4 regions of the Halobacillus sp. HZG1 genome follow, and region 2 is predicted to be linked to each of the others. Evidence: predicted binding sites of a transcription regulator. Region 2 holds the regulator's gene; each other region holds the start of a gene.
The links. Region 2 encodes LexA, which represses DNA repair genes until DNA is damaged. Its sites were predicted from a motif close to CGAACATATGTTCG; they were not measured.
Positions count from the first base shown of each region.

Region 1: the regulator LexA is predicted to act here: its motif matches at 5,382-5,395, upstream of uvrB (excinuclease ABC subunit UvrB).
Region 3: the regulator LexA is predicted to act here: its motif matches at 5,637-5,650, upstream of VKA52_RS16265 (Y-family DNA polymerase).
Region 4: the regulator LexA is predicted to act here: its motif matches at 5,692-5,705, upstream of ruvA (Holliday junction branch migration protein RuvA).

Region 1 covers NZ_JAYLVQ010000024.1:34,417-42,217, forward strand. The annotation lists gene bshB2 (bacillithiol biosynthesis deacetylase BshB2) at 1-13, opposite strand, end outside; gene VKA52_RS03260 (YojF family protein) at 6-377, opposite strand; gene uvrA (excinuclease ABC subunit UvrA) at 444-3,320, opposite strand; gene uvrB (excinuclease ABC subunit UvrB) at 3,328-5,307, opposite strand; gene VKA52_RS03275 (peptide chain release factor 3) at 5,471-7,060, opposite strand; gene VKA52_RS03280 (DEAD/DEAH box helicase) at 7,377-7,801, shown strand, end outside.
Region 2 covers NZ_JAYLVQ010000086.1:147,320-155,120, reverse strand. The annotation lists gene VKA52_RS19895 (AAA family ATPase) at 1-859, shown strand, start outside; gene hflX (GTPase HflX) at 940-2,172, shown strand; gene VKA52_RS19885 (methionine gamma-lyase family protein) at 2,223-3,470, shown strand; gene VKA52_RS19880 (MerR family transcriptional regulator) at 3,597-4,001, shown strand; gene glnA (type I glutamate--ammonia ligase) at 4,026-5,357, shown strand; gene lexA (transcriptional repressor LexA) at 5,515-6,138, opposite strand; gene VKA52_RS19865 (YneB family resolvase-like protein) at 6,440-7,099, shown strand; gene VKA52_RS19860 (DUF896 domain-containing protein) at 7,184-7,417, shown strand; gene tkt (transketolase) at 7,601-7,801, shown strand, end outside.
Region 3 covers NZ_JAYLVQ010000079.1:9,068-16,868, forward strand. The annotation lists gene VKA52_RS16240 (M20/M25/M40 family metallo-hydrolase) at 1-1,389, shown strand, start outside; gene VKA52_RS20800 (RNase adapter RapZ) at 1,361-1,675, shown strand; gene VKA52_RS20805 (hypothetical protein) at 1,731-1,925, shown strand; gene VKA52_RS16250 (AbgT family transporter) at 1,976-3,499, opposite strand; gene VKA52_RS16255 (MBL fold metallo-hydrolase) at 3,723-4,688, shown strand; gene VKA52_RS16260 (SDR family NAD(P)-dependent oxidoreductase) at 4,694-5,488, shown strand; gene VKA52_RS16265 (Y-family DNA polymerase) at 5,690-6,964, shown strand; gene VKA52_RS16270 (iron-sulfur cluster biosynthesis family protein) at 7,026-7,358, shown strand; gene VKA52_RS16275 (YqkE family protein) at 7,355-7,579, shown strand; gene VKA52_RS16280 (hypothetical protein) at 7,776-7,801, shown strand, end outside.
Region 4 covers NZ_JAYLVQ010000022.1:36,465-44,265, forward strand. The annotation lists gene VKA52_RS02520 (ArsB/NhaD family transporter) at 1-753, opposite strand, end outside; gene VKA52_RS02525 (TIGR04086 family membrane protein) at 880-1,263, shown strand; gene yajC (preprotein translocase subunit YajC) at 1,312-1,569, opposite strand; gene tgt (tRNA guanosine(34) transglycosylase Tgt) at 1,585-2,724, opposite strand; gene queA (tRNA preQ1(34) S-adenosylmethionine ribosyltransferase-isomerase QueA) at 2,756-3,781, opposite strand; gene VKA52_RS02545 (DUF2905 domain-containing protein) at 3,810-4,007, opposite strand; gene ruvB (Holliday junction branch migration DNA helicase RuvB) at 4,004-5,005, opposite strand; gene ruvA (Holliday junction branch migration protein RuvA) at 5,024-5,641, opposite strand; gene VKA52_RS02560 (BofC C-terminal domain-containing protein) at 5,783-6,352, opposite strand; gene VKA52_RS02565 (YebC/PmpR family DNA-binding transcriptional regulator) at 6,432-7,184, opposite strand; gene VKA52_RS02570 (YhcN/YlaJ family sporulation lipoprotein) at 7,308-7,801, opposite strand, start outside.

The DNA of each region.
Region 1 (7,801 bases), on a different contig from region 2:
TTTCATTACTCATCAGGATCCGCCTCATGTGAAAAAGGGGTCTCGCTGATTTCAAGAGCAACCATTAAACGGCCTTCACGGTCATGACCGGCCATGAGCAGTCGATCCTTCTCATCCACTTCGAAATCTGTCAAACCTTCGGCATAAACCCAGCCCAAGTCAAGTTTCAGACCTACACGGTAGGACCCTCCCGTGCTGACAATTTTCCCGTGTTGGTAAGTGACTTGTGCGTTTCGGATGAAAGCTCCTACGTTGTAGGCATTTTCATCGAAGTGACTTGCATAAGCCCCGTTTGTCGTTTCTAAGTGTACATAAACTTCTTTATTCGCTAGTTGGTCAATTTTTTCTTGAACAACTTTTTGTTGAATGGCATCCACTCGTATTCCTCCCGTCAAACGATTCTTGTTTAACGATACTCAATTTAGAGACAAGCGTCAAAACATCTACTTGTTCCCTACGGTTTCACGCGCGTTCATTTTCTTATCCATCCGCGCTCTGTCGCGTTCAAGAACCGGTTTTAAATAGCGTCCCGTGTAAGAGATCTCCTGCTCTGATACATGTTCCGGAGTGCCGCTTGCAATAATGCGTCCTCCGTTTTCTCCACCTTCTGGTCCGAGATCAATGATATGATCGGCTTCTTTAATGACATCAAGATTATGCTCAATGATCAAGACCGAATCCCCATTGTCTACAAGTCGTTGCAACACTTTCAATAACCTTGATATGTCATCGACATGAAGGCCGGTTGTCGGCTCGTCCAAAATGTAAAAGGACTTTCCATTCGAGCGGCGGTGAAGTTCACTTGCGAGCTTCACACGCTGGGCCTCTCCTCCCGACAAAGTAGTGGCGGGCTGGCCGAGTTTGATATATTCCAGGCCTACATCAGCGACCGTTTGCAGCTTGCGTTTAATCTTAGGAATGTTAGCAAAGAAATCAAGCGCTTCTTCAATCGTCATTCCCAAAACATCGGCAATGCTCTTGCCTTTATACTTCACTTCCAGTGTTTCACGGTTATATCTTTTCCCATCACAGACTTCACAAGGGACATAAACGTCTGGGAGGAAGTGCATTTCAATCTTGATGATTCCATCCCCACGGCAGGCTTCACATCGTCCACCTTTTACGTTGAAGCTGAACCGGCCTTTTTTATATCCTCTGATTTTCGCTTCGTTCGTTTGCGCGAATACGTCACGGATATCATCAAACACACCCGTATAGGTAGCCGGGTTGGAACGTGGAGTACGGCCGATCGGAGATTGATCGATATCAATCACTTTATCCAGATGTTCCATACCTTCAATCGTCTGATGCTTTCCTGGTTTTTGCTTGCCATTGTGAAGCTTCATAGAAAGGGACTTGTACAGTATCTCGTTAATAAGTGTACTTTTACCGGAACCAGAAACTCCTGTTACGGCAGTGAACACTCCAAGCGGGATTTCTGCATCCACTTTTTTAAGGTTGTTCTCTTCTGCTCCTTTAATTCGCAGGAAGCGGTCATCGGCCTTCCGACGTTCCGCTGGAAGAGGAATGAACTTTTTGCCTGAAAGATATTGACCTGTCAAAGATTTACGACTTTTCATAACCTGTTTAGGAGTTCCCTGAGTGACTATATCTCCCCCGTGAGCCCCGGCTCCCGGGCCGATGTCAATCAAATAATCCGCTGCCAGCATCGTATCTTCATCATGCTCGACGACAATCAACGTATTATCAAGATCGCGCATCCGCTTCAGTGTATTGATTAATCGGTCATTGTCCCGCTGGTGAAGACCGATGGAAGGCTCATCGAGTACATATAAAACGCCGGTAAGGGCTGAACCGATTTGAGTGGCCAGACGAATACGCTGAGCCTCACCACCGGATAGGGTCCCTGCCGAACGAGAAAGGGTTAAATAATCAAGCCCCACATTCGCGAGGAAGCTGAGGCGTTCACAGATTTCTTTCAGAATCATCCGGGCAATCGTTTCTTCTTTCTCCGTCAACTCAAGAGCTTCGAAGAACTCTTTCGCTTCAGTCACAGAATAATCAGTCGTGATCCCGATATGCTTTCCATCGATTAAGACCGCGAGCGCTTCTTCATTCAGACGATTTCCTTTACATTTTGGACACGGCTTTTGAGCCATGTATTTCTCCATCTGTTCACGGATATAATCCGAGCTCGTTTCACGGTATCGACGAGCAATATTCGGAATGACACCCTCGAAGAAAATATCGTTCTCACGTACTTTTCCGAAGTCATTTTCATAGCGGAAGTAGATTTTATCTTCCCCGCTGCCATAAAGTACTTTTTCTTTATGCTCTTCAGGCAGGTCACGGAATGGTTTATCCATATCAATGCCGTAATGATCGGAAACACTTTTCAGAAGCTGTGGATAGTATTGAGAACTTTGTGGCTCCCATGCAGCAATCGCATGCTCATTCAAAGAGCGGCCCCAATCCGGGATAACCAGGTCAATGTCCACTTCAAGCTGTGTTCCTAAACCGTCACAACGGTTACAAGCTCCATACGGAGAGTTGAATGAAAACATTCTTGGCTCTAATTCACTGACAGAGAACCCACAGATTGGACATGCATGGTGTTCACTGAACATCAGCTCTTCTTCTCCGATTACATCCACAATTGTATGGCCGCCGCCAAGTTTAAGCGCTGTTTCAATAGAGTCAGATAGTCGGCCTTCCACACCATCTTTCACGACGATTCGGTCGATGACGACCTCAATCGAGTGCTTTTTATTTTTTTCGAGATTTATTTCCTCGGAAATTTCGCGCATTTCCCCGTCAACACGAAGGCGGATATAACCTTCCTTTTGGAGCTGCTCAAAGACTTTGGCATGTTCACCTTTCCTACCAGAAACCACAGGGGCAAGGATTTGGAGTTTCGTCCTTTCTGGATACTCCATCACCCGGTCAACCATTTGCTGAACCGTTTGTGAACTGATTTCCACGCCATGCTTCGGACAGGTCGGGCGACCGATACGGGCGAACAACAAGCGCAGGTAGTCATAGATTTCTGTTACCGTACCTACGGTTGAACGGGGGTTTCGACTCGTTGTTTTTTGATCGATCGAGATTGCCGGGGACAAGCCTTCGATGGAATCCACATCGGGCTTGTCCATTTGGCCTAAAAATTGTCGGGCATAGGCACTTAGTGATTCAACGTACCGTCTTTGTCCTTCCGCATAAATCGTATCGAAGGCCAAAGAAGACTTCCCCGAACCGGACAAACCGGTCATGACGACCAGTTTGTTTTTCGGGATGTCGATATCGATATTTTTCAAGTTGTGAGCACGTGCTCCTCTAATACTGATATGTTTGCTGACCATACTCTTCTCATCCCTCCGCTTTTAATTCCAACAGCACATCACGCAGTTCGGCTGCCCGTTCGAAATCGAGGTCGCGTGCGGCTTGTTTCATTTCGGTTTCCAAATTGTCGATCATTTCCAGACGTTCTTTCTTCGTCATTTCTGAAGGCTTCTTACCTGTATCATATCCAGCTTCGTCTTCGGCAACGTTCGTCGCTTTAATGACGTCACGCACTTCCTTCTTGATCGTTTTCGGTGTGACACCATGCTCTTCGTTATAAGCGATTTGTTTTTCACGGCGTCGGTAAGTTTCATCAATCGCAAACTGCATGGATTTTGTCATCTTATCCGCATACATAATCACTCGACCGTTTTCATTACGTGCCGCTCGACCAATCGTCTGGATAAGGGAGCGGTCGGAACGCAGGAATCCTTCTTTGTCAGCATCCAGGATGGTGACGAGGGAAACTTCCGGAATGTCCAGTCCTTCACGAAGCAGGTTGATTCCGACAATGACATCGTATTTACCGACCCTGAGGTCACGTATGATTTCAATGCGTTCCAGTGTTTTGATTTCCGAGTGTAAATAAGCAACCTTAATCCCTAAGTCTTTAAGGTAAGCGGTCAGATCCTCAGACATTTTCTTCGTTAATGTCGTCACGAGGACGCGTTCATTCTTATCTTTTCGTTTATTGATTTCCCCGACAAGGTCATCAATCTGACCATGAATCGGACGGACGTCAATTTCAGGATCCAGCAGTCCGGTCGGTCGAATGATTTGTTCAATCATTTTCGGTGTATGCTCGATTTCATAAGGACCCGGGGTCGCAGAAACATAAGCAATCTGATTGATATGTTTTTCGAATTCAGGAAACATGAGCGGCCGGTTATCCATGGCTGAAGGCAGTCGGAAACCATGGTCCACCAGTACTTGTTTCCTCGCTCGGTCCCCGTTGTACATCCCCCTTACCTGAGGAAGAGTAACGTGTGACTCATCCACCATCATGAGGAAATCATCAGGAAAATAATCAAGCAGGGTATAAGGCGTGGCCCCTTCTTCTCTGAATGTCAGGTGTCTCGAATAGTTTTCGATTCCGGAACAGAAGCCCATTTCATTCATCATTTCGAGATCATAATTCGTCCGTTGTTCAAGGCGCTGGGCTTCCAGTAATTTATCTTGATCACGCAATTCCTTCAGACGGACTTCCAATTCTTTTTCTATATTTTTAATCGCTTTTTTCAATTTTTCTTCACGGGTGACGAAGTGTGAGGCAGGGAATATCGCGACGTGGTCCCGATCACCGATCACTTCTCCAGTCAAAACATCGACTTCGCGGATGCGGTCGATTTCATCTCCGAAAAATTCCACACGCATGGCATGTTCCTCTCTTGAAGCCGGGATGATTTCAACCGAATCCCCACGAACCCGGAATGTACCGCGCTGAAAATCGATATCATTCCTTGCATACTGGATATCTACAAGATTTCTTAATAACTCGTCACGGTCTTTTTCCATTCCCGATCTTATAGATAGCACCTGACTGCGGTATTCGTCGGGAGAACCGAGACCATAGATACAAGAAACACTAGCAACGATGATGACATCGTTCCGCTCAAAAAGAGCAGAGGTCGCTGAGTGACGTAATTTATCAATCTCATCATTGATGCTCGCATCTTTTTCGATAAACGTATCTGACGAAGGCACATAAGCTTCTGGTTGATAATAGTCATAGTAACTGACGAAATACTCGACAGCATTGTTCGGGAAGAACTCTTTGAACTCACTATATAACTGTCCAGCAAGCGTTTTGTTATGGGCAATGATCAGTGTCGGTTTATTCACCCGCTCAATGACATTAGACATCGTAAATGTCTTCCCTGTACCTGTGGCCCCGAGCAATGTCTGATGCTTATCTCCTCGTTCAATTCCTTGAACAAGTTCCTCAATCGCTCGCGGTTGATCCCCTTGAGGTGAGTACTGTGAAACTAATTCAAACTTCTCCTCCACGACGAAAACCTCCGTTCATTGTCTATACTAGTACTTTTTAGTTTACCACAACAGTTTACCATTCTAACATCGAACGAACAAACATTCGCCTTTGGGTCATCCAGTTTATCCCATTTCAACAATAAAAAGAAGCACTTTGCTTTTACGCAAAGTGCTTCGCTTATTAGGAATTCAACGTTTGGTTGTATTCGTTCACTTCGAACAGGTCGGTCAGTTCGATATCTGGATTTTTATCTTTGAACCAACGTAGGGAGAAGTCGTTTTTAAAGAGGACAAGCGGGTTGCCTTCACGATCTTCTGCAAGCATGTTTCGTTCATCAAACAGCGATTCATCGACCTGGTCTTCCTGCAGCCAGCGAGGAATACGCTCACCTAGAGGAGTCAACTCAATATCTACGTTGTACTCGTTCTTCATACGGTATTCAAAGACTTCGTATTGAAGCTCACCAACCGCTCCGATGATATAGTCTTCGAAACGATAGCGTTTGAACAACTGGATGGCGCCCTCTTGCACAAGCTGTTCCAACCCTTTTCTGAACTGCTTGGATTTCATGACGTTCTTCGCCGTTACTTTCTTAAATAGTTCAGGTGGGAATTGTGGAAGCTCATCGTACTCGAAGCTGGATTTACCAGTTACGATCGTATCTCCGATTCGGTAGACGTTCGGATCATAGATTCCGATAATATCCCCGGCATACCCTTCCTCTACGGTTCCACGGGAAGAAGCCACAAATTGCTGGGATTGAGCAAGCTTGAACGTTTTTCCTGTACGGGAGAGCGTCACGTTCATCCCACGCTCAAACTTTCCGGAGCATATTCTAACGAAAGCAATCCGGTCGCGGTGCTGCGGATTCATGTTCGCCTGAATTTTAAAGATGAAACCAGAGAATTCTTCATGATCTGGAGAAACAATACCTTCTGTCGATTTTCTTGGTGCCGGTTCAGGGGCCATATCAATGAATGAATTGAAGAAAGTTTCCACCCCGAATGGAGCAAGAGCACTTCCGAAGAAGACAGGCGTCTGATCGCCGCGCATCACTTTTTCCATATCGAAGGTATCTCCAGCTTCAGCGACCATTTCCATTTCCTCTTCCGATTCCTGGAACGTGGCATTCTCCGTCAACTCAGGGTGCTGGTCAAGTTCGCTGTAAGGAATATATTCTTCTGCCTCGTTCCCTGTGTAATGAACAAATTGTTCATTTTCACGGTCGAAAACGCCTAAGAAGCGCTTGCCCATACCTGCCGGCCAGGTCATTGGATACGTTTCGATGTTTAGGGTTTCTTCAATTTCTTCCATCAATTCCAACGGCTCACGGCCTTCACGGTCCATTTTGTTGATAAAAGTGAAGATCGGGATGCCGCGCATTTTACAAACTTTAAAGAGCTTGAGCGTCTGCGCCTCAATCCCTTTTGTGCCATCAATAACCATGACAACACTGTCGACCGCCGTCAATGTGCGGTACGTGTCTTCACTGAAGTCTTCGTGTCCGGGTGTATCCAAAATATTTACTTGATAATCTTTGTAAGGGAAGTTCATCACACTGGACGTGACAGAAATTCCACGCTGTTTCTCAATTTCCATCCAGTCGGATGTAGCAAACTTACCAGATTTCTTCCCTTTGACCGTACCTGCAGAGCGGATCAAGTTTCCGAATAATAGCATTTTCTCCGTCATCGTTGTTTTACCGGCGTCCGGGTGGGAGATAATAGCAAACGTACGGCGCTTTTTCATTTCATCTTGTATTTGACTCATCGTGATATCCTCCGTTTATTAAGAATTTCAATACATTAGGCTGGGTAGGATATACGTTTTACATTGGCAGATTCACTCCATAAAAAAAGCGCTCACACACTCAAGCGACTTCGTCGAATTTTTTGATTATACTTTGAAAGTTAGCATAACCCACCTGTAAAATCAATCACAAATACGAACACCTTCCAAATATTGGTGTACCAGGTCATCCATATTATGGATAACCCGACCTTCCACTTCTTCCTAAACCCTCTCATTCTCTTTGGGTGTTGAAACCTGTTATAATAGGAAAAAAACGATAGTAAGGATGCCAGTTATGCAGAGTTACTTATTACAACCGAACGATATAAAGAAAATCACTGGTCAGACTTTTTACACACGCGGGAAGCAATATTTCGACCGGGGGAAAGTGTACGGCCTTTCTCATAATAGCGCGATTCGTTCATGGCGGGCGGTCGTTGCAGGTACACACGACTATGAAGTCCGTGTCTTCTTTTTTGAGGACGAAGATGTGGAAGCGACGTGCGAATGTGCGGCTTATTCCACCTATTATACCTGCAAACATATTGCTGCCGTCCTGATTGCCATCCGGGAAAAGACATTAGAGGATCTGGCACCGAAACTAGCAGAAAAGGGGCGGAAATCGCAGTCCGGTCTGACGAATCAGGACCGGATGTTTGCGGTCAGCTTGTTCGAAGCGTTCAGACAGCGGCAGGAAAATCGTGGCGGGGAGGATTTGAA
Region 2 (7,801 bases):
GAAAGCAGCTGCCCTCAAACAGACAGGGTCTCCTTTTTTGAAAATTGAGGAATTTTTTTCTTCCATCATCGGAATGGAGGATCTAAAGACCAGGGTCAAAGAAATCTATGCCCAGGTGCTCGTTTCAAAGAAGAGAGAAGAAGCAGGATTGAAGTCGAATGCACAAGTTCTGCATATGGTCTTTCACGGAAACCCCGGTACGGGTAAAACGACCATCGCGCGGATGGTTGCTGCATTATTCCGCGATGTAGGGGTGCTTGAGAAAGGTCAATTTATTGAAGCGGATAGGAGCGACCTTGTAGGAGAATATATTGGTCATACGGCTCAAAAAACGAAGGATCTTATTCATAAAGCATTGGGGGGCGTCCTTTTTATTGATGAAGCCTATTCATTAGCGAGAGGTGGAGAAAAGGATTTCGGAAAAGAAGCGATTGATACGTTAGTGAAATGCATGGAAGATCATCATAATGAATGCATTATTATTCTTGCGGGGTATCCTGAGGAGATGGAAGATTTTCTGACCTTAAATCCAGGGCTCGCTTCCAGGTTTCCCATCCAGCTTTCATTCAAGGATTATTCGGCTAGAGAACTTACACAGATTGCTTTTGGAATGATTGAAGAAAGGGAATATTGTTTAACAAAAGAAGCGGAACGGAAACTTTTTCAGCATCTCGCATACATGTACTCAAGACGTGAGGAAAATTTTTCGAATGCCCGCTATGTAAGGAACCTCATTGAAGAAGCCATTCGAAAGCATGCCTGGAGAGTAATCAGCACAGCAAACCCGAAGAAAAAAGCACTGATGACCCTTCAAGCAGAAGATTTTGATGTTCCATTAAAAGAAACAGACGTGTTCTAAACACTCGTACATTCATAGGAAACGATTTTCTGTTATGATGAAAAAGATACAGGCAGATGGAAGAGTAGGTGAAGAGACAGATGGAAAAAGAAATGGTCGTGTTGGTTGCCAGGAGAGAACCATTCGAGCAAGAAGAACGGTTTCAGTCTTCTTTGGAGGAGCTTCAATCACTTACTGAGACCGCTAATGGAGAAGTATGCAAAATTATAACTCAGAAGCGTGACCGGGTTCACCCGGCTACATATTTAGGTGAGGGAAAACTGGAAGAAATAAAAGAAGCAGCAGAGGAATCTGAAGCTGAATTGGTGATATTCAATGATGAGTTATCACCAGGTCAGCTTAGAAATATATCGGACAGAATCGGAGTTCGCGTCATCGACAGAAGTCAGCTGATCCTGGACATTTTTGCAGGACGGGCACGTACAAAGGAAGGGAAATTGCAGGTGGAACTTGCCCAACTGCAGTATTTGCTTCCACGGCTTTCCGGTCAAGGGACGGCCTTATCCCGCTTAGGTGGAGGAATTGGTACGCGTGGTCCGGGTGAAACCAAACTGGAAACCGACCGCCGGCATATCCAAAGAAGAATTGATGATATTAAGAAGCGGCTGGATACGGTTGTCAAACAACGTGAGCAGTATCGAAAACGCAGAAAAGAAAACCGTGCCTTTCAAGTAGCGATCGTCGGTTATACGAATGCTGGTAAATCGACGTTCTTCAACAGAGTAACGGACAGCCAGTCTTTTGAAGAGGATTTATTGTTTGCTACACTCGATCCTTTGACAAGACAGATGAGCCTTCCTTCTGGCTTTTTGGCGCTTCTCTCCGATACGGTAGGATTTATTCAGGACCTGCCAACGACGCTTATTGCAGCCTTCCGGTCTACGTTAGAAGAAGTGACAGAAGCTGACTTTATTGTTCATATGGTTGATGCTTCACACCCTGATCATATGCAGCAGGAAAAGACTGTATTGAAGTTATTGGAGGACCTTGGGGCTGGTCAGCTGCCGGTTCTGACCGTTTACAATAAGAAAGATCTCCTTAAGGAGGATTTCATTCCCCACTCTTTCCCTTCGCTGACGGTGAGTGTACATGATCCGATTGATCGTAAAAGGGTTCTTCATAAAATAGAAGAGGTACTAAAGGAAGAGTGGGACGAGTATGACGTTTTCGTACCAGCTTCTGACGGGAAACGGCTCCAGCAATTCAAGGCTTACAGCATGATTACAAGCATTCATTTCTTTGAAGAAAAAGAGGGGTACGCTCTTCATGGTTTCATCCATCCAGAGCACCCATTGAAACACCAAATATTATAAATGAAAACGTTGAATCAACGAAATTCTGCAAAATAGGAAGAGGACTCATCATGAATATTCAAGAATTGAAGCAACGCGTAACAAAAGAAATTAAGCCTCAACATGATCACGTGGAAGAGATTGTCGAGCACAATCAGCAAAAGGTTTTGAAGGCCTTCCATAAACTGAGGGTCAGCGATTCTCACTTTAATCCGACGACGGGGTATGGATATGATGACTTTGGGCGGGACACCCTTGAAGCATTGTATGCAGAAATATTTGAAGCGGAAGATGCCCTTGTCAGACCTCAGCTCATCTCCGGAACGCATGCGATTACGACTGCCTTGTTTGGTGTCCTGCGACCTGGAGATGAACTGCTTTACATATCAGGAGAGCCCTATGACACCCTGAGAGAAGTCATTGGTTCTGGAGGAAATAAGGATACAGGTTCTTTACGTGATTTTGGTATCAGTTACCAAACGGTTCCTTTAGAAGAAAACGGGTCTTTTTCCCATGATAGAATCCGGGAAGCTATGCGTGAAAAAACGAAGGTAGTAGCCATCCAACGATCCAAAGGGTACGAGGATCGTCCATCATTTCTCATTGACGAATTACAGTCGATCATACAGTTCGTCCGTGAGATCAAAGAAGATGTAATTATTTTTGTTGACAATTGTTATGGTGAGTTTGTAGAAATGAAGGAACCACTTGAAGTTGGCGCTGATCTAATTGCTGGTTCGTTAATTAAAAACCCGGGAGGTGGAATTGCCAGGGTCGGTGGTTACATTGCAGGGAGCAAATCCTTAATTGAAAAATGCAGCTACCGCTTGACTGCTCCTGGGTTAGGGAAGGAAACAGGACCGAGTTTAAATAGCCTTCAGGAGATGTATCAGGGCATCTTTCTAGCCCCACATGTCGTAGGGGAAGCTTTGAAAGGAGCTATTTTCACTTCTAAATATTTAAGTGAATATGGTTTCGACACGAATCCTGCTTATGATAAAAAACGAACGGATTTAATTCAATCCGTCAACTTCAAAACGGCTGAACAAATGATCAGATTCTGCCAATCCATACAGCAGGCATCTCCAGTGAATTCCCATTTCAAACCCGAACCGAGCGCCATGCCGGGATACGAGGACGAAGTCATTATGGCTGCTGGGACTTTCATTCAGGGCGCAAGCCTCGAATTGACCGCTGATGGTCCCATCCGCCCCCCTTACACTGCTTTCGTCCAAGGTGGATTGACCTATGCCCATGTTAAGATCGCTGTCGTACAAGCAGTGGAACAATTAATCGAAGAGGGTATGGTCAAAGCCTGAAGCTACGGGGATGGTAACCCTTTCAAAAAACAGCGATAAATTGTGTGAACATTCCTCACATATGTTGACATATCCCTTTCGTGACGTATAATTAAAGTATCATTCTTATGGGGAGGTGGCACATCGATGAGTGATGAAATTCGTCGTTCCATGCCGTTATTCCCGATGGGGATTGTTCAATCCTTGACAGACCTTACTGCACGGCAGATCCGGTACTACGAACAGCACGAGCTGGTACAGCCGGCCCGTTCAGAAGGTAACCGTCGCATGTTTTCATTCAATGACGTCGATCGTCTTCTCGAAATAAAAGACCTGATCGATCAAGGTGTGAACATGGCCGGAATCAAGAAAGTTCTGAAGCTGAATGATCAGCCAGATAATGAGGTATATGATGAGGATCAAGTGAAGGAAGTACACAATGAACTTACCGAAAAAGAACTTCGTCGTATGCTGCAACGAGAACTATTCACAGCGGGAAGACAAGGTAAATTAGCAATCAGGCAGGGAGAAATGTCGAGGTTCTTCCATTAATTTTGTGTTGAGAGGAGAAATTCAATGGGTTTAACAAAAGAAGAAATCTACAAAAAAATCGATGAGGAAAACGTCAAGTTTATCCGCCTTCAGTTTACGGATATGCTTGGTACGATAAAAAACGTGGAAATCCCACTAAGCCAGTTGGATAAAGCTATTGATGGCATGATGATGTTTGACGGGTCCTCTATTGAAGGATTCGTTCGTATCGAGGAGTCTGACATGTATTTGGTTCCAGACCTGGATACGTTCGTCGTTTTCCCTTGGACTTCAGAAAAAGGGAAGGTCGCACGATTCATCTGTGACATCTACAACCCAGACCAAACTCCTTTTGAAGGATGCCCGCGCTACAATCTGAAGCGTAACATCAAAAAAATGGAGAAACTCGGCTTTTCTGCTTTCAACATTGGTACAGAACCTGAATTTTTCCTATTTAAATTAGATGAAAAAGGCGAACCGACGATGGAGTTGAATGATAAAGGTGGCTATTTCGACTTGGCACCGACCGACCTTGGTGAAAACTGCCGTCGTGATATTGTCCTTGAGCTTGAGGAAATGGGCTTTGAAATCGAAGCCTCGCACCACGAGGTAGCTCCAGGTCAGCACGAAATTGATTTCAAATATGCAGATGCCGTCAAGCACTGTGATGATATCCAAACATTCAAACTCGTCGTAAAAACCATTGCACGTCAACATGGTTTGCATGCAACATTCATGCCTAAACCATTGTTCGGCGTAAATGGGTCGGGTATGCACGCGAACATGTCTCTTTTCAATGAAAAGGGCAATGCTTTCTTCGATGAGAAAGGGAAGGAACAATTGTCAGAAGTCGCTTACCAGTTCACAGCAGGCATCATCAAGCATGCAACGAACTTCACAGCCGTGACAAATCCTACCGTCAACTCTTACAAGCGTCTTGTACCAGGCTATGAGGCTCCATGTTATGTTGCATGGTCCGGTCAAAACCGTAGTCCACTTGTACGCGTACCGACATCCCGTGGGTTGAGCACAAGAATCGAAGTCCGCAGTGTGGATCCTTCAGCGAACCCATACATGGCGATGGCGGTCCTTCTTGCTGCTGGACTTGATGGTGTGGAAAATAAACTGGAAGCACCTGCTCCTGTCGATCGAAACATTTACGTGATGGATAAAAAAGAACGGGAAGCACACGGAGTGAAAGATCTCCCAGCTACTCTATATGATGCATTGGAAGAGCTGCATCAAGATCCAATCATGGTAGAAGCTCTCGGCGAGCACCTGTTTGAACACTTCATTGAAGCGAAGGAAATCGAATGGGATATGTTCCGCACACAGGTCCATCCGTGGGAACGCGAACAATATCTACAGACATATTAAATGATAAAACCCTTGAAGTAGTTTACTTCAAGGGTTTTTCTGTGTTCAAGAAGATTCACTTTACGAGCGAAAATAAGTGAAATTTTTTTCGTTGAAAGTTATGAGCTTGATATAAATAAAGAAAGAGGCGAGTTAAACTAAACCTCGCCTCTTTCTTTTAGTGTACGGTCCTGTAAAGACCTACGACTTTCCCTAGAATGGATACATCCTGTAATAGAATGGGTTCCATCGTTGCGTTCTCAGGCTGCAAGCGAACATGATTTCTTTCCTTGAAGAACCGCTTCACAGTGGCTTCTTCGTCTTCTGTCATTGCAACAACGATGTCGCCGTTCTGAGCGGTCTGTTGTTGTCTGACGATGACCATATCCCCGTCAAGAATTCCTGCCTCGATCATACTTTCCCCTTGGACAATTAGTACGAATGTGTTGTCATCCGACCCTGCAAGTGTATCTGGTAGAGGGACATATTCTTCAATGTTTTCAACAGCTGTAATCGGTGACCCCGCCGTGACTTTACCGATTACTGGAGCGTAAGAAGCTTCGCTTCTCGGGATGCTGTGATCTTCTTCTAATTCGATCACTTCAATGGCACGAGGTTTGGTCGGGTCACGTCTGATGTATCCTTTTTTCTCCAGTCTGGATAAGTGACCGTGAACTGTCGAACTTGAAGCGAGACCGACGGACTGGCCAATCTCTCTTACGGATGGTGGATACCCTTTGGATAGGACTTGTTCTTTAATAAAATCTAGTATTTCCTGCTGCCGCTTTGAAAGTTTACTCATAGATTAGCACCTCGTACATAGGATTATAGTAACCACATTGTACCACTTATATTTCAAAAATACAAACACGCGTTCGAAAAAACCATTGACAAGAACTTGTGTTCGTATATAATGGAAGTAACAAAAGCGAACACAGGTTCTTAAGAACGTTCGTTCTAAGGAAAACGGAGGGGTTATCAATGTTTAACAAATTATCTAAGCTGGATTACACCTACATTATTCTTTTTATTGTGAGTTTTATCATTCTCTATTATTCTATGGTCACAGCTGTATAATAGAGAAAGAGAGAGGAACATATTAATTGAAGGTAATTTTATATTGCAGAGTAAGTACGGAGAAAGAAGCTCAAGTGACTTCACTAAAACGACAAAGAGCTGAATTGATATCCATGGCGGAAAGTCATGACTTCGAAGTGGTTGATTGTATTGAAGAGCAGGCGAGTGGTTACGATATTGAACGTGAAGGGATTTTCCGCATGCTGGAATGCTTTTCTTCCGGACGTGCGGATGCCTTATTGATTCAGGATGAAACACGCTTAGGTCGGGGAAACACGAAGATTGCTTTATTCCATCAATTAAATCGGTTGGAGATCAAGGTGTACTCCCTATCTAACCAGGGGGAGCTTCAGTTATCGGAATCGGATTCGATGGTTTTACAGATTGTCGGCATTGTAGAAGAATACCAAAGGAAGATACATAATATGAAAATACGGCGTGGGATGAGAAAAGCTGTAGAGGGCGGCTACGATCCATCCGCCAACTTATCCAATCGTGATCAGGCACCCGGACGTGAGAGAATCGAGTTTCCCATTGAGGAGGTTGTTCGGTTAAGGAAAAATGATTTGACCTTCAAAGATATTGCAGCGACTTTGAGAGGTTTGGGATATGACGTATCAAAAGCTACGGTGCATCGTAGATACAAAGAGTACCTATCGCTTGAAAAAGAAGAAGAATCACGATAATATTAGGTACACGGACAAGGATCTATGGATTTCTTGTCTTTTTCATGTTTTGCGATCCAGACTATGAGTAAAGGAGAAGGATCTATGTTATCAAAAGAAAAAATTAATCGTATAAATGAACTAGCTAATAAATCTAAGCAGGAAGAGCTTTCGAAGGAAGAAAAAGCAGAGCAGCAGAAGCTGCGCCAGGAATATTTGAAAAACGCCCGTGCATCCTTCAAAAATCAACTTAAAGGTGTGACCGTCATTGATCCGAAAGGGAATGACGTAACTCCAGAGAAGCTTCGTCAAATGCAAAAGAACGAGAAAAAGAATTAATCTTGATCATTCGTCCGTATTCGATCTATTTTCGAATGCGGATTTTTCTTGTTTAATTCCTTGGATAAGGGGGAAATTAGGTCTGAGGCTGTGCGAAATTTTGCACAAAGCTTGTTTCGAAACGATTTTCATTATAGGATAATACATGGTACATATACCTGAAAAGAAAGGGGAATGTTGAACATGGCAAACAGCCTTGAACAAACATCAATCAATACGATTAGAACTTTAACAATCGATGCAGTAGAAAAAGCAAACTCCGGCCACCCGGGGATGCCAATGGGTGCAGCGCCGATGGCTTATACGCTATGGACTCAGTTCATGGATCACAATCCAAAAAACTCGAACTGGTTCGACCGTGACCGTTTCGTCCTATCAGCTGGA
Region 3 (7,801 bases), on a different contig from region 2:
TTGATTTCCCATGTGGATGTCGTGGGAATCGAAGATTATGGATCCTATCAGAACCTTGCTTTTTATCCCCGTGAGCTCACCCAGGAGCTACATAAGAATATCGAAGATCTGCCGAAAGAAGCTGCCCGTGATCTGGAGTCAGGGAATTGGTTGTTCGGACGTGGAACGATGGATATGAAAGCAGGACTTACCGTACATTTATCCCTTTTGGAAAAAGCGATGGCCGGTGAGTTTGACGGGAACCTGCTTCTCGTCGCTGTTCCGGACGAAGAAGTGAATTCGGAGGGAATGCTGGCTGCTCTTCCTGCTCTTGCAGACATTCGTGATAAAGAGGGACTTGTCTATAAAGCCGCTTTGAACGGCGAACCGATGTTCAGCAAATACCCTGGCGATCCTGCTTATTATTTGTACACGGGTTCTATCGGAAAGACGCTGCCGGGCTTTTTGTGCTATGGAAAAGAAACACATGCTGGTGAGCCCTTTGGAGGTTTGAACGCCAACCTGATGGTCAGTTACCTGGCACAGGAAATGGAACTGAATGAAGCTTTTATTGAAAAGGTCGGCGGAGAGCGGACCCCGCCTCCACTCAGTCTGATGCAGCGCGATTTGAAATTTGAGTATTCGGTTCAGACACCTCAGGCAGCGGTCGCGATGTACAATGTCCTGTATATGAAGCAGTCCATTGCTGAATTGAATGAAAAGCTTCTGCAGGCAGCCCAGCGAGCGAAGGCGAAAATCATCAATCATTACCATCATCAGGCTTCCTTTTATTTGGAAGGTACCCAGACATCTGCTTTCCATCCGGATATCACGATTCTGACCTATGATCAGTTATACAAGGAAGCGGTCGCACGTTACGGAAAAATGGAAGTGGACCGCCGTCAAAACCGGTTAGTCAATTTGAGAGACCAGGGTGATCGGGATTTCTCAACAACACTGGTCCAGAGTCTGGCATCCTTATGTAAAGATATCAGTCCGATGATCGTCCTTTTTTACAGCCCACCCTTTTATCCAGCTGTGTCCTCGAATGATGATCCTTTCATTCTGCATGGGGCCAAGGTTGCCATCGATTATGCGAAGGAAAAGTTTGACGAAGATCTTGAAGTGGTGGAGTATTTTACAGGGTTGAGCGATTTGAGTTTTATCGGTCCGACATCTTCCACCTCTTCCCTGTCAGATTTGACAAAGCAGATGCCGATTCACGGAAATGGGTTTGAATGGCCGTCAGAAGTGATGGAATCGATCACAATGCCGATCATCAACATCGGACCATTAGGAAGAGATCCGCATCAATGGACGGAGCGACTGGAATTATCATACAGCTTTGAAAAACTGCCGCAGATTTTGACACAGGTTATTCATGAGTTCTTTAAGAAAGAGCGGGAATGAAAGGATATTAGAACTATTTTTTTGGAAAGTCGGTGGTAGAGTGGGGGTTATTTTTGTGACAGGGTTATCTGGTGTTGGTAAAACCAGTGCCCTGCAAAGGCTGCATCATGAAGGGTACTACGTGGTGGATACTGATAATCAAATCATGGTTTCACAAAAAAATCGCTTCAGGAGAAGGGGAGGAAATCGTATGGGATGGAGAAAAAATCTCCCATCTCATCGAAAGAAAAAGGCACACTCATTTAATCCTTTCCGGGTGTTATTCAAATCAAGGGAAGTTCTATAAATCTTTTGATTATGTCATTCTTCTTGAAGCTCCTTTAAATGTCATGCTTGATCGTGTGAATAAAAGAAAGACAAATCCTTACGGAAAGCATCCAGAGGAGAGAAAGGCAATCATAGAAAGTTTTACTCATGTGCTGCCAAAACTGAGAGCGGGGGCAGATGTGGTGATTGATACTTCAAAGGTGGGCATTTCTGAAACGGCCGATCGTCTGAAAAGTTTAATGATCCTGGCACATCAGGTCAGGATTTAGATAACAAAAGGGTCCGGAAATCATTTCCGGACCCTTTTGTTTATGATGGATTAACCATTGTATTCGAATCCTGCTCCAGGACCGATTGGTGCACCGGTCAACATCCAAATCAACAGCATCAGTGTCCATATGGCAAAGAATGCAATGGAATAAGGAAGCATGGTAGAAATCAATGTACCAATACCGACCTTCTTATCATACTTCTGTGCGAACGCAATGACGATTGCGAAATACGGCATCAATGGTGAAATGATGTTCGTTGTTGAGTCGGCGATCCGATAAGCGAGTGTCGTAAGCTCCGGAGAGTAACCGAGCTGCATCATCAACGGTACGAATACCGGCGCCATAATCGCCCATTTTGCTGACGAGCTTCCGATAAACAGGTTGATGAAACCAGCTACGAACATGAAAGCAATGATGAGACCGATGCCTGTGAAACCAATGGAATCCAAGAACTCGGCACCGCTGACAGCAATGACTTTTCCGAGATTCGTATGGTTGAAGTAGGCAACGAATTGACCTGCCGTGAAGGCGAGGACAATGTAGATTCCCATGCTCGCCATCGTTTCAGACATTTGATTGGCTACGTCCTTATCATTCTTGATTTCCTCTGTAATCTTCCCGTAAACATAACCAGGAACGAAGAACATGATCAGAATGACAGGCACTAAGCTATGGAAAAATGGAGATGCTAAGAAATCATCAGGGTTACGCAATGGCCCCCAGGATGGTACGACGAGCAGAGAAAGCAGCCCAATGGTCACGATAAACGCGATCAGAGCACCGATCATCCCTTTTTTCTCAAGTGGAGAAAGGTAATTGACTTCTTCTTTCACGCCACCTTTGTATTCTCCTAAACGCGGTTCAACAATCTTGTCTGTCACTAGTGTACCTACAATCGTGAGGACGAAAACAGATGCAATCATGAAGTAATAGTTCATCGTATAAAGGATGGTATCCGCATAGGCAGGATCAATGGTTGCTGCTGCCTGAATCGTCAAATCACCAAGCAATGGGTCCAACGACGTAAGGAGCAAGTTGGCACTGAAACCAGCCGAAACCCCGGCAAATGCTGCGGCAAGACCCGCAAGTGGGTGACGGCCAAGACCAGCAAATAAAACGGCTCCGAGTGGTGTCAAAACAACGTAACCCGCATCAGCAGCCATACTGGACATGATACCACCGAACACGAGCGCTGCTGTCATCAATGAACGTGGTACGGATGTAACGAGTCCACGAAGCATCGCACTAATCAGCCCTGAGCGTTCAGCTATTCCGATACCAAGCATTGTCACAAGAACGGTACCGAGAGGCGCGAAGCCTACGAAGTTTTCTACCATGCTTTCAAACATGTATTGAATACCGTCACTGGAAAGCAAGTTGACGACTTGTAACGTTTCGCCGGTCGCTGGGTCTTCGACTTCCACGTTCATCGTGGAGAAGATCCAGGAAGCGACGACAACCATGAGTGCAAATATTGCGAACAATGTGACAGGGTGAGGCAATTTATTCCCGACGCGCTCAATCCAGTCGAGTATGCGCATTGTCAACCCTTTCTTTTCTTGTTGTTCCATGATCTTCCTCCTTATTGACCTTTACATTTCTTTAAAATTTACAATGACGCGTTAAAGTATAATGGGAAGTAATTTTTATTTGAAGTCTTTTGGAAAAAGTCCCACTAGAAAAAGAATTATGAATAATGAGACGTCTGTAATCTTTGTCATATTGGAGGAAAAGATCTGGCAATCATGCTACAATGTAGAGAAGTGAATGATCATTCAGTATGGAGGAAGTGTTATGAAGACATTGAAGGATACCATTACCCAGTTCACATTGCCGACCCCGTATGCGGTGGGGGATGTTCATGTTTATCTAGTAAAAGGTGACCGGCTCTCCCTTATCGATGCAGGTGTGAAGACGGAGGAGTGCTGGAAAGCCTTAGTTGATCAGTTAAAGGAAGTGGGCTACCAGCCGGAAGATATTGAACAAGTGATTTTGACTCACCATCACCCGGATCATATGGGGCTTGTTGAACGTTTACCGAACGTGAATACTATCGCCGGCCACACGAAATTGAAGCCTTGGCTTGAGCGTGACGAATCCTACTTCTCTCATTATGAGGAATTTTTCAAAGGTATGTACAAGGAATCTGGAGTGCCTGAGCGCTTTCTTCCATTGTTAAAAGGATTGAGGAAAACGTTGAAGTGGACGTCAGAAGGAAAGCTTACGCATGAGTTGATCGAAGGCGACCGGCTGCCAGGTCATGAAGAATGGGTGACGATTGAAACGCCCGGCCATGCCCAAAGCCATTTGTCCTTTTACAGAGAAGGTGATGGGGCTTTGATCGGTGGGGATCACCTGCTGTCCCATATTTCTTCGAACCCTTTACTTGAGCCGCCTCACAACAAAGGAGAGGAGCGCCCAAGACCTTTGCTTGATTATCGCCATTCTATGGAAAAGTTGTTGCAGTGGGAAATCAGTACAGTTTATCCAGGGCACGGGAAAATTTTCAATCATGCTCACGAGCTGATTCCCGAACGTTTGAAAAAGCAGGAACAGCGGGCGGAGAAGGTGCTTCTGATGTTTAGCGAGGGCCCATTACGTGCATATGACGTATGCAAGCGTCTCTTTCCGAAACACATCGAGAATCAATTCGGTTTGACGATGTCTGAAACAATCGGACAACTGGACTACTTAGAGAGCGTAGGAAAGCTTAAGATTTCTTACGTAGACGGAGAGAAATTCTATCAAGCAAATAGGTGATTTGGATGAATGAACGAGTAAAAGGAAAGAAAGTATTGATCACGGGAGCCTCAAGCGGAATTGGCGAATTTCTCGCGATACACGTCGCGCAGGAAGGCGGCACGCCGATTCTTGTGGCACGGACCGCCCACAAATTGGAAATCATCGCCGAGAAGATTGAAGAGGCCTTTGGTGTCAAATGTCCATGGTACCCTGCGGATTTATCGAATGATGCAGAATGGAAAGATACGATTGACCGGATTTGCTATGAACATGGATCCATTGATGGGCTGATCAACAATGCGGGAATCGCCGTGTTCGATCATGTAGCAGAGTCGAATTGGCAGGATATTGAGCGTATGCTCTCGGTTAATGTGAAGTCCTTGTTCCGTGCCACGCATCAGCTGCTCCCTCATTTGGTCCAGCATGGAGAGGGACACATCATCAACATAGCATCACAGGCAGGCAAAATTGCCACACCTAAATCAGCGGTCTATGCAGCGACTAAACATGCAGTCTTAGGGTTTACGAATGCTTTAAGGATGGAAGTTGAGCCATTAGGTATCTATGTTACTTCCGTTAATCTAGGACCTGTGAGGACCAATTTCTTTCAACAAGCGGACCCGAGCGGAAAGTATGAGAAGTCGGTCGATAAGATTATGCTTGATCCGAACCGTGTAGCAAGGACTGTCGTCCACCATTTATTCACGAAACAGCGGGAAATCAATATGCCTTCCTGGATGGATTCGGGAAGCAAAGTCTACTCCCTCGCACCAGTCGCGATGGAAAAACTCATGCAAAAACAGTTCAACAAAAAATAACGGCCCCCCCAACCAAAAAACCTCTTCCCATTAAGGGAAGAGGTTTTTTGGTTGGGTGAGGTGGGAAAATCTGTATGACCTGGTACCGCCAATATATGTAAGACCTGGTCAGACAGGAAATGGTAGAAGGAATTGCCACTTGCAAAAGCGAACGTATATTCGCATAATGAGGATATACTAGGTAAAGGAGGTGGAGACGACATGGGGCATCCGAGCATTGATTATGGGAGGTATCCGGACAGGGGGATTTTGTGTGTGGATATGAAGAGTTTCTATGCGAGCTGTGCGGCCATTGACCGCGGGCTTGATCCGCTCACAGTCCCGCTTGCTGTAGTTGCGGATACGAACCGGAAGGGGAGTGTCGTATTGGCAGCGACCCCGGCAATGAAAAAGAAATATGGGATCCGCACAGGGAGCCGCCTGTTCGAAATTCCTTCCGCGCCGGAAATTGTCATCGTCTCCGCGCAAATGAGAAAATACTTGGAAGTGTCTACTCAAGTGACGAACCTTTTTCACAAATTCGTCCCGAAAGAAAAGATCCATACGTACAGCGTCGATGAAAGCTTTTTAGAGGTAGGAGATAATAAAGGGAAATTCGGTGTCCCCGAAGAAACGGCTCAAATGATCGTCGATGAATTAAAAGAAACGTTCCATCTGGATGCAGCGATCGGCATTGGCCCAAACATGCTGCTTTCCAAACTCTGTCTCGATCTTGAAGCAAAAAAGAAAGGCATCGCCCGCTGGACGTTTGATGACTTTCAAGAGAAGTTATGGCCGGTCGCTCCCTTGTCGGAAATGTGGGGCATTGGCCCGCGGCTTGAGCATCGGTTGAATCGTATGGGCATCTGGTCTGTCGGGCAATTGGCGAAGTTCCCGCTCGATCGTCTGGAAAAAACGTTTGGTGTGATGGGAAACCAGCTGTACTACCACGCGAATGGTATCGACTTGTCCGACCCCGGAGCTCCGATTATTCACGGTCAGGTGAGCTATGGGAAAAGTCAGATTCTCCTTCGCGATTACCAGGATCCTGAAGAAGTAAAGTACGTCATCCTCGAGATGTGTGAAGAAGTCGCTCGACGTGCAAGGAAAAAAGGCCATGCAGGGAGAACGGTTTCTCTTGGGATCGGCTATAGCAAAAGTGAAGGGGCGGGTGGCTTTCATCGCTCTGTATCTATTGAACATCCGACGAGCATTACGATGGATATTTATCACGCCTGCCTCACTTTGTTCCAACGCTTTTATAATGGCGGAGTCGTCCGCCGCATCTCCGTCACTCTTGGAAACATTACAGAAGATGCCAATGTCCAACTGGACTTGTTTGATGACGGCCGCGATAAAAAAAGGGACCTCGGCTATGCGATGGATGAGATTCGCGAGCGTTACGGGCAGGATATGCTTCTCCGGGCAGTGTCCTGGACAAATGCAGGAACCGCCCGCCACCGCAGTCGTCTGGTCGGTGGACACTATGCAGAATAAACATAACCGTTGCCTCTGAGGCTGAGTTTTCTTACAATAGAAGAAACAGGAGGGATGAACGATGAAACTACGCATCACAGAAGAGGCGAAGCAGCAGCTAGAACACATTCAGGATCCCGAGCGTCCACTCATCCGTCTTTTTTATGACACCGAAGGATGTGGATGCGGCGTGAATGGACTGCCAACCATTCGTTTGGAAAAAGAAGAACGCCCTACAGATCTCAAAGTAGAAAATGATGATTATTCCGTCATTATCGATGATCAGCAAGCCACTTTTTTCAAAAAAGAAATGAAGCTTGATTTCATGAGAGGCACGTTCCGCCTTTCCAGCCCGGACGGCATCCTGAACCCGATCATCCCGATCAAAGACGTGAAAGAAGGGGCGACCGTATGAGTAAGAAAAAGCCGCAACCCGGTTCTCTTGGCGATCAGCTTAATGCTGATGTTTTATCAAAGCTGAAATCCAAAAAGACAGAGCTGAAACAGCAGGCCGATGAACGTGAAGAACAGGAAAAGCAGCGCCGTATCGAAGAGCGCAAGCGAGCAGAAGCAAACAAAAGCTTTGAGGAACTGTTGAATGAAAGTGATCTCAACTGGAAATCCTTCAAAAAATAAGCACTCCGCTATGGAGTGCTTATTTTTTGTGAGGATTTTTGAGTTAAGTCGTTGGGCTAGTGCGCTCCGTTAGGTCGTTATTTGTTTTCGCATCGGACGTTATTCCTTTTAGTTAGGGAGCTATCCATAATTTTCTTTCGGAAAAATTGAAACATTCGGACCATATCGACCGTATAGAAAAGCAGGAGGGAACAAAATGATCGATTTTTTCCTTGTATTCTT
Region 4 (7,801 bases), on a different contig from region 2:
AGCGATCGTCGTTATATCCATATGAATAAATGGATGCATCATGAAACCGCCGATCGTAAGAAGCATGACGGAGATGGATTGAAAGAGCAACGGCGACATTTTCAAATATTCTTTCGCATCTACACTCATTAAGTCCTCCGCTAAGGCATGATCATACGTAAGCCCTTTGCGGAATAGCAGAATGATGCCTAGCGTGACGAGAACAAAAATAATGAATACTACAGGGCCTAGATGATAAAGGAATGATACAAAACTGAAATGGTCCACCGCTTGTCCGATCATAATGTTCGGCGGGTCACCGATGAGCGTAGCCGTACCACCAATATTAGAGCTGAAAATCGTCATGATCAAATAAGGAAATGCTGGAAGTTTCAAACGATCGACGAGAGTCAGAAGGACAGGTACAAATAAGAGAACCGTTGTAACATTATCTAAAAAAGCAGACCCTACCGCTGTAAACAGCGCTGTTACGAGTAAAAGCGGCACAGGTCTTCCTTTGACAAGCTGTGCTAACCAAATAGCTAAAAAAGTGAATATCCCTGTCTTTTTCGTGATGGACACTAACACCATCATAGAAAAAAGGAGGGCAACGGTTTCCCAGTCTATAAATCCAAAAGCCTGTTCCCATTCATAAATCTTTGTCATTAAAAGAAGTACGCCACCTGCTACAGCTACCAGTGCACGGTTTAACTTCTCCGTCATTATCAGTACATAGCTAGCTACAAAAATGAGTATTGCAAGTACAGTTGACATAGATCTTCCCCTTTTTGGACGGACTTTATTAATACTTATTCAAGTCCAGAGGAAAATATCTGCTTCTATCTATAGAGTTTTCATGCATATAGATAAAAGTGACAAGCATATCAAGGGGGGGATGGGATGAAAAAGTTATTGTCAGGGGTCCTGGGGTATGGAGTCGGATCTATTTTTATCCTAATGATTGTATTTGCAGGCGTGTTAGCACTTTTATTAAGGTTTACTGGAATGGAATATGAAACACTCAATCAGTTAGCTCTAGTTGCAGGGATAAGCATTCTCGCCATCGGTGGCATGCTGGCAGCTTATAAGGGAGAACAGAAAGGCTGGCTCTCTGGAGGGATGACCGGGCTGATCTTCGTCAGTGCGATGATTTTATTTCAAGTCATTTTTGAAAACTCATGGGTATCTCTGCCTCAATTAAGCTATTTCGGAGGGTTGGTTCTTGCGGCCTGGCTTGGTGGAATGATAGGAGTCAACCTGCCACGTAAAACGGTGAGGAGATGACGGTACGTAAAATCCCGCTACAAGATGATGTAGCGGGATTGCATTTGATTAGCTCAATTTTTCACGCACGGATGAACGATCGAATTTAAGTTGAGTACCATCTTGTACAGAAATCACAAGCGTACCTTCATCAATCGCATGAATCGTTCCGTGAAGTCCTCCGATTGTTATAACTCTATCGCCTTTTTGGAGGTCCGACTGCATTTGTTGTACTTGCTTCTGTTTCTTTTGCTGCGGTCGAATCAATAGGAAATAGAAAATGACAAACATTAGAATAATTGGAAGTAAACCTACTAATGTATCCATTTATTTTCCCCCTTTCTAAAAGTTCTTTGCGTTTGGTTTGTTGAAACCATACATTTCAAAGAATTCTTCTCTAAAGTCACCGAGTCGATCTTCTCTAATGGCTTCACGCACTTGCCTCATTAAGTTTAACAGAAAATAAAGATTATGATAAGTCGTAAGTCTGAAACCGAATGTTTCGTTAGCTTTGACTAAATGGCGGATATAAGCACGGCTGTAATTTCTACATGTGTGGCAATCACAATTTTCGTCAATGGGACGGAAATCACGTGCATATTTCGCATTTCTCACAACTAGTCTTCCCTCAGAAGTCATCAGAGTCCCGTTCCTTGCAATTCGTGTTGGGAGCACACAGTCAAACATATCAATCCCCCGAATGCTGCCGTCAATCAAAGAGTCCGGCGAACCGACTCCCATGAGATAACGAGGTTTTTGATCAGGCATCAGAGGTGTGGTGAATTCGAGAACACGATTCATAACATCCTTCGGTTCACCAACAGAAAGCCCTCCGATTGCATAACCCGGAAAGTCCATGGATGTCAGGTCACGAGCACTCTGACGACGTAAATCTTCATACTCTCCACCCTGGATGATTCCAAACAACCCCTGATCATGCGGACGCTTGTGTGCTTCCAAGCAACGCTCAGCCCAACGGCTTGTGCGCTCTACCGAGTCCTTCATGTATTTATGCTCGGCTGGATATGGAGGACATTCGTCAAAGGCCATCATAATATCCGGACCAAGGGAGTTTTGGATGTGCATGGCTTTTTCTGGAGATAAGAAAAGCTTCTCCCCACTAATATGGTTCCGGAAATGGACACCCTCTTCTTCAATCTTTCTAAGATCACTCAAACTGAAGACCTGAAAGCCCCCGGAGTCCGTTAAAATAGATCCGTTCCAGTTCATGAACTTGTGGAGACCACCTGCTTCTTCAATGATGTCTTCTCCTGGACGGAGCCACAAGTGGTACGTATTTGAGAGAATGATTTGTGCACCCATCCGCTCCAACTCTTCCGGACTCATTGTCTTAACGGTTGCTAGTGTACCGACAGGCATAAACATCGGTGTTTCAAAAGATCCGTGTGGTGTATGGACCTTTCCCAGACGTGCGCCAGTCTGCTTACATGTTTTAATCAATTCATATGTGATTGCCATGATTTCTACCCTTTCTCACTGTTGATCCTAAAGATCATTTTATGAACATCGCATCTCCAAAACTAAAGAAACGATATCTTTCTTCTACCGCCTGTTTGTAAGCTTCCAAAATAAAGTCTCGGCCTGCAAAGGCACTGACAAGCATGATTAATGTGGACTTAGGCAAATGGAAGTTTGTAATTAAACCATCGATGGCTTTCAAGTTCTGAGGCGGATAAATGAAGATATCCGTCCAACCGCTTGCCTCTTTAAAAGTCCCGTAATCACGGATGATGGTTTCAAGAGTTCTCGTGGAAGTGGTTCCTACCGATATGATCCTTCCACCTCTTTCTTTAACTGCATTGAGCTGATTCGCTGTGTCTTCACTCAACTGGTAGAACTCTGCATGCATATCATGTTCCTCCACTTGATCAACACTGACCGGACGGAAAGTACCAAGCCCTACGTGGAGTGTCAAATACGCAAGTTCAATCCCCTTCGACTGCAAATCCTTTAACAGTTCTTCTGTAAAGTGTAATCCAGCGGTTGGGGCAGCGGCTGAACCTTCTTCCTTTGCATAGACAGTCTGATACCGGTCTCTATCTGACAATTGCTCTTTGATATATGGCGGCAAAGGCATCTCTCCCAGAGATTCCAGTACTTCAAGGAAAATACCTTCGTAACTAAATTTCACCTTGCGTCCTCCGTGCTCTTGCAATTTGGTACATTCGGCTACAAGCTTTCCTTCTCCGAATATGATCTTTGTACCGGGTTTCACCTTTTTCGCAGGTTTGACCAGCACTTCCCATTCATCCTGGGCTGTTTGATGAAGAAGCAGGACCTCTACTTTCCCACCGGTCCCGTCTTTGGAACCGTACAGCCGTGCAGGCAAAACCTTAGTGTCATTCAAGACAAGGCAGTCACCTTTTTCTAAGTAATCGGTGATTTGAGAAAAATGCCGATGTTCAATGGTTTGTTCTGAACGATCACAAACCATGAGCCGGGAAGCCGTGCGATCTTCTAATGGAACTTGGGCGATCAGCTCCTCCGGTAAATCAAAATCGTATTGCTTAATATCCATGTGAATCCCCTATTCTATGTGTAATCGGTCAAAATTTTCTTATGAAATAGAAAATTAACGAAAGGACAATGCTCACAATAATGGAAGTCATAATGGGAAAATAAAACGTGACGTTTCCTTTTTTAAAGCTGAGATCGCCTGGCAATTTTCCAAATATGCTCCATACTATACCGATCAGTATGAACACAATCCCTATTACAATAAAGATTTTACCAAACCCCGTCAAGAGCCAGGCACCTCCCTGTTGAAGTGAGCGTAGGCTTTAGGTGTGACCACCCTGCCTCTTGGCGTGCGTTGGATATAACCAATTTGCAGCAAGAACGGCTCATAAACATCCTCAATCGTTTGAGGTTCTTCCCCAATGGTTGCGGCTATCGTATCCAATCCCACAGGTCCTCCCTGGAAGCTGTCCATGATCCCTTTCAGCAATTTGTGGTCGATAAAATCAAGACCTTCTGCATCTACTTGAAGCATTTCCAATGCTTCCTGTGTCGTTGCTTTGCTGATGACTGTCTCCCCTTTCACCTGAGCAATATCGCGGACACGCTTCAACAGGCGATTGGCAATCCTCGGTGTTCCTCTCGAACGACGCGCGATTTCAACAGCCGCCGCCCCGTCGATTTCAACAGAAAAGATTTCTGCTGTCCGTTCTACGATGGAACAAAGCGCTTTCGTATCGTAATATTCCAGACGGCTGTGCACACCGAAACGATCTCTGAGAGGCGCGGAAAGCAAACCGGCCCGCGTTGTAGCTCCGACCAGCGTGAAAGGTGGAAGATCAAGTCTTACAGAGCGCGCGCTCGGCCCCGTTCCTACGACAATATCAAGACAGAAATCTTCCATAGCAGGATAGAGAACTTCTTCGACAGAACGTGGAAGGCGATGGATTTCATCAATGAAGAGGACATCCCCTGGTTCCAAAGAAGATAAAATAGCCGCTAAATCCCCGGCTCGCTCAATGGCTGGACCAGCCGTCGTTCGAAACTGGACCCCCATCTCATTAGCAATGATCGAAGCAAGTGTTGTTTTACCTAAACCGGGCGGCCCATACAACAGTGCATGGTCAAGGGGCTCATTCCGCATCTTTGCCGCTTCGATGAAGATGCTAAGGTTATTTTTCACTTGATCCTGACCAATATACTGTTTCAGAGTTTCTGGCCGTAAACTAAGCTCAATCTCCTGGTCCGCGTTCTGTTGTTCTCCGGATATCATTCGATCTTCCAACATTCATCCCTCCTTCCCTTAAGATTTCATAAGTAACTGCAGCCCTTGTCTGACATAATCATCCACGCTGCCATGGTTGGCTTTTTCAAGTTCTGTACGAACCATCTTCACTTCTTTTTCTGTATAACCCAGGGCTTTTAATGCTTCAACCGCGTCGTCCACGAATGCCCGCTTCTCTTTCGAGGTCAGATCATCCTGATAGAATAGAGTGTCCTCATTGTCTTCATCAGGAAGCCAGACAATCAGCTTCCCTTTTAAATCAAGGATCATCTGACGAGCAGTCTTCTTACCGACTCCCGGAAATTTCGTTAAGTATTTATCGTCTTCCTGCTCAATAGCCGATACGAATTCTGGTACACTCACTGTTCCAAGGATTGCAAGTGCTCCTTTTGGTCCAATGCCAGAAACGTTTAGTAACTGAGCAAAAAGCTGTTTGTCTTCTTTTTTCTTGAAACCGAAAAGCGATTGATTATCTTCTCTTATATAGTGGTACGTATGTACTTTGACTTCCTTGCTCATTGAATCTTGAAAATGATATGGATTCGCGCACAGCACTTCGTATCCTATGCCGCCTGTTTCTATAGTGATCGACCCTTCATCGAGTGTCGTCAACTGACCTTTCACGTAACTAATCATTGTAAAATTCCCTCTCTACCCTTTATTGCTATCCTTCCTATTGTAACATACAAGCACATGTTCGCCCATGCTAAAAAGCCGTGGATCCCCTTTGAAACGGCATAAAACAGCCACAATGATTTGTGGCTGTTTTAACGTCTTTCATACTTCATCTTGTTTGGAAAATTGACGTACGACTTGCTCAAAGTGTCGATGATCCTTGATTTTTATGCCCTGTTTTAATTCATTCTCTCTTTTTGTTTCTAACGGCTTAATGGGTACTGGTTTAAAGGATTCTATCACCTTCCCTTGATCAGGAAGACCTTGAAAGACGGCTAGCTCGCCATCCTCTGTCAATCCGAAATACCCCGTCTGTTTTGTCAAAGGAGAGATATCATCGACTTCTCTCTGAAAAACCACTTTGTCCAACTGCTGTTCTTCAACCGTCCATCCCTCGTACGAAGCCCAAAAATCCATCATAGACCATATGATTTCTTCTTTTTTTGTTGTTTCTGTCACACCATCTATATAATGCTCCTTTAGAATGACCGTCAGTTTCAAAGGTTCCGGCTTCACCAATGTCTCCACGGATTCTATTTGCTCCTGCTTACCCTGGATGACTCTTTGAGGCGTGTTATCTTTAAAGGTTTTCTGTGGAGTTTGATCGATCATCGACCAACTCAATACGGTCACGCCTATAGTTAATCCAACAATCCAGGCCCATCGTTTCATAACAGGATCCCCCCTAAATAAAATAACTTCTGTTTCTAGTGTGTCCAGAAACAGAAGTTATTATCATAGCAAAGGGAGATCACGATAATTTTTCCAGGATTGCTTCATCAGCATCAAGATTGTGATAGACTTCTTGAACATCATCGTTATCCTCGAGCATATCAATCAGCTTCAACATTTTTTCTACGCCTTCTTCGCCAAGTTCCGTATAGGTTTCAGGTATCATGGTCACTTCACTTGTGGTAAAAGCATACCCATTTGCTTCCAGGGCCTGTTTCACATCAGAAAAAGATTCAGGATCTGTATAAATCTCAAATTGTTCTTCTGAAATTTCCATTTCCTCTCCACCGGCTTCAATGACTTCAAGCATCAATTCTTCTTCATCCGCCTCTGTTGTTTCCCGGTCGATCACAAGATAACCTGAGCGGTTGAACATGAAGGAGACACACCCATTCTCCCCTAAATTCCCATCATTTTTATTGAATGCATGTCTGACATCTGCAGCTGTACGGTTTTTATTGTCCGTCAATACTTTAACCATGACTGCTACCCCGCCAGGACCATATCCTTCATACGTATATTCTTCATAATTGACCCCTTCAAGGTCGCCGGTCGCTTTTTTAATGGCTCGATCAATGTTATCTTTCGGCATATTGTTTGATCTTGCTTTATCTACAGCTATACGCAGCGCAGGATTGGTTTCTTGATCCCCGCCTCCTTGTTTCGCCGCCATGAAAATCTCACGAGCAAGCTTCATGAAGAGTTTTCCGCGTTTCGCATCTTGAGCACCTTTTCGATGCTTGATATTACTCCATTTTGAATGGCCAGCCATTGGACATTCTCCTCTCCCAAACAAATCTTTATCGTCCCTTAGCGTATCTTTCATCAGCAATGGACTCTACATTCTAATATATCACAATCCCCTTTTTTCTTGAAAGCGAACCGTTATCCCCTGTTATTGATTAAAAAAGTTTTTAAATCTTTCTCTGATTTTATCAGGTGCTTCCCTGTCTCTTGAGTTAAAGTTTTTCATTTCATCCCAGCTGTTGTTATTCGTATAGACAACCAAATCTTTATCCGACACTTGCTTCACCTTAGCTTCTATCTTTTCCGGAATCGTTTCATCTCTCAAATCATATGGATTGATCATGACCGCCACATACATGCGATCATCAGTCGAATAAGCTTGAGCCATCGTGATTTCCTTCAATTCATTCACTTTTTCCACGACAGCCATGGCATCTTCGTTATTGAAATCATTGTCGTGGGAACGGTTGGTTTCACCATACTTCGCATTTCTGAATTCTTCCTCTGCTGTACGTTTAAAATAACTATCTTTCCCTGTAGGAATTTGCCCTCGGCGTTCAATCGCTCCATCTTGAGCATAACCAAGAGGTTGGTAAGGGGATGATTCTTCTTCCTTCGGTTCAGCCGTTTCATCCGCCTGAC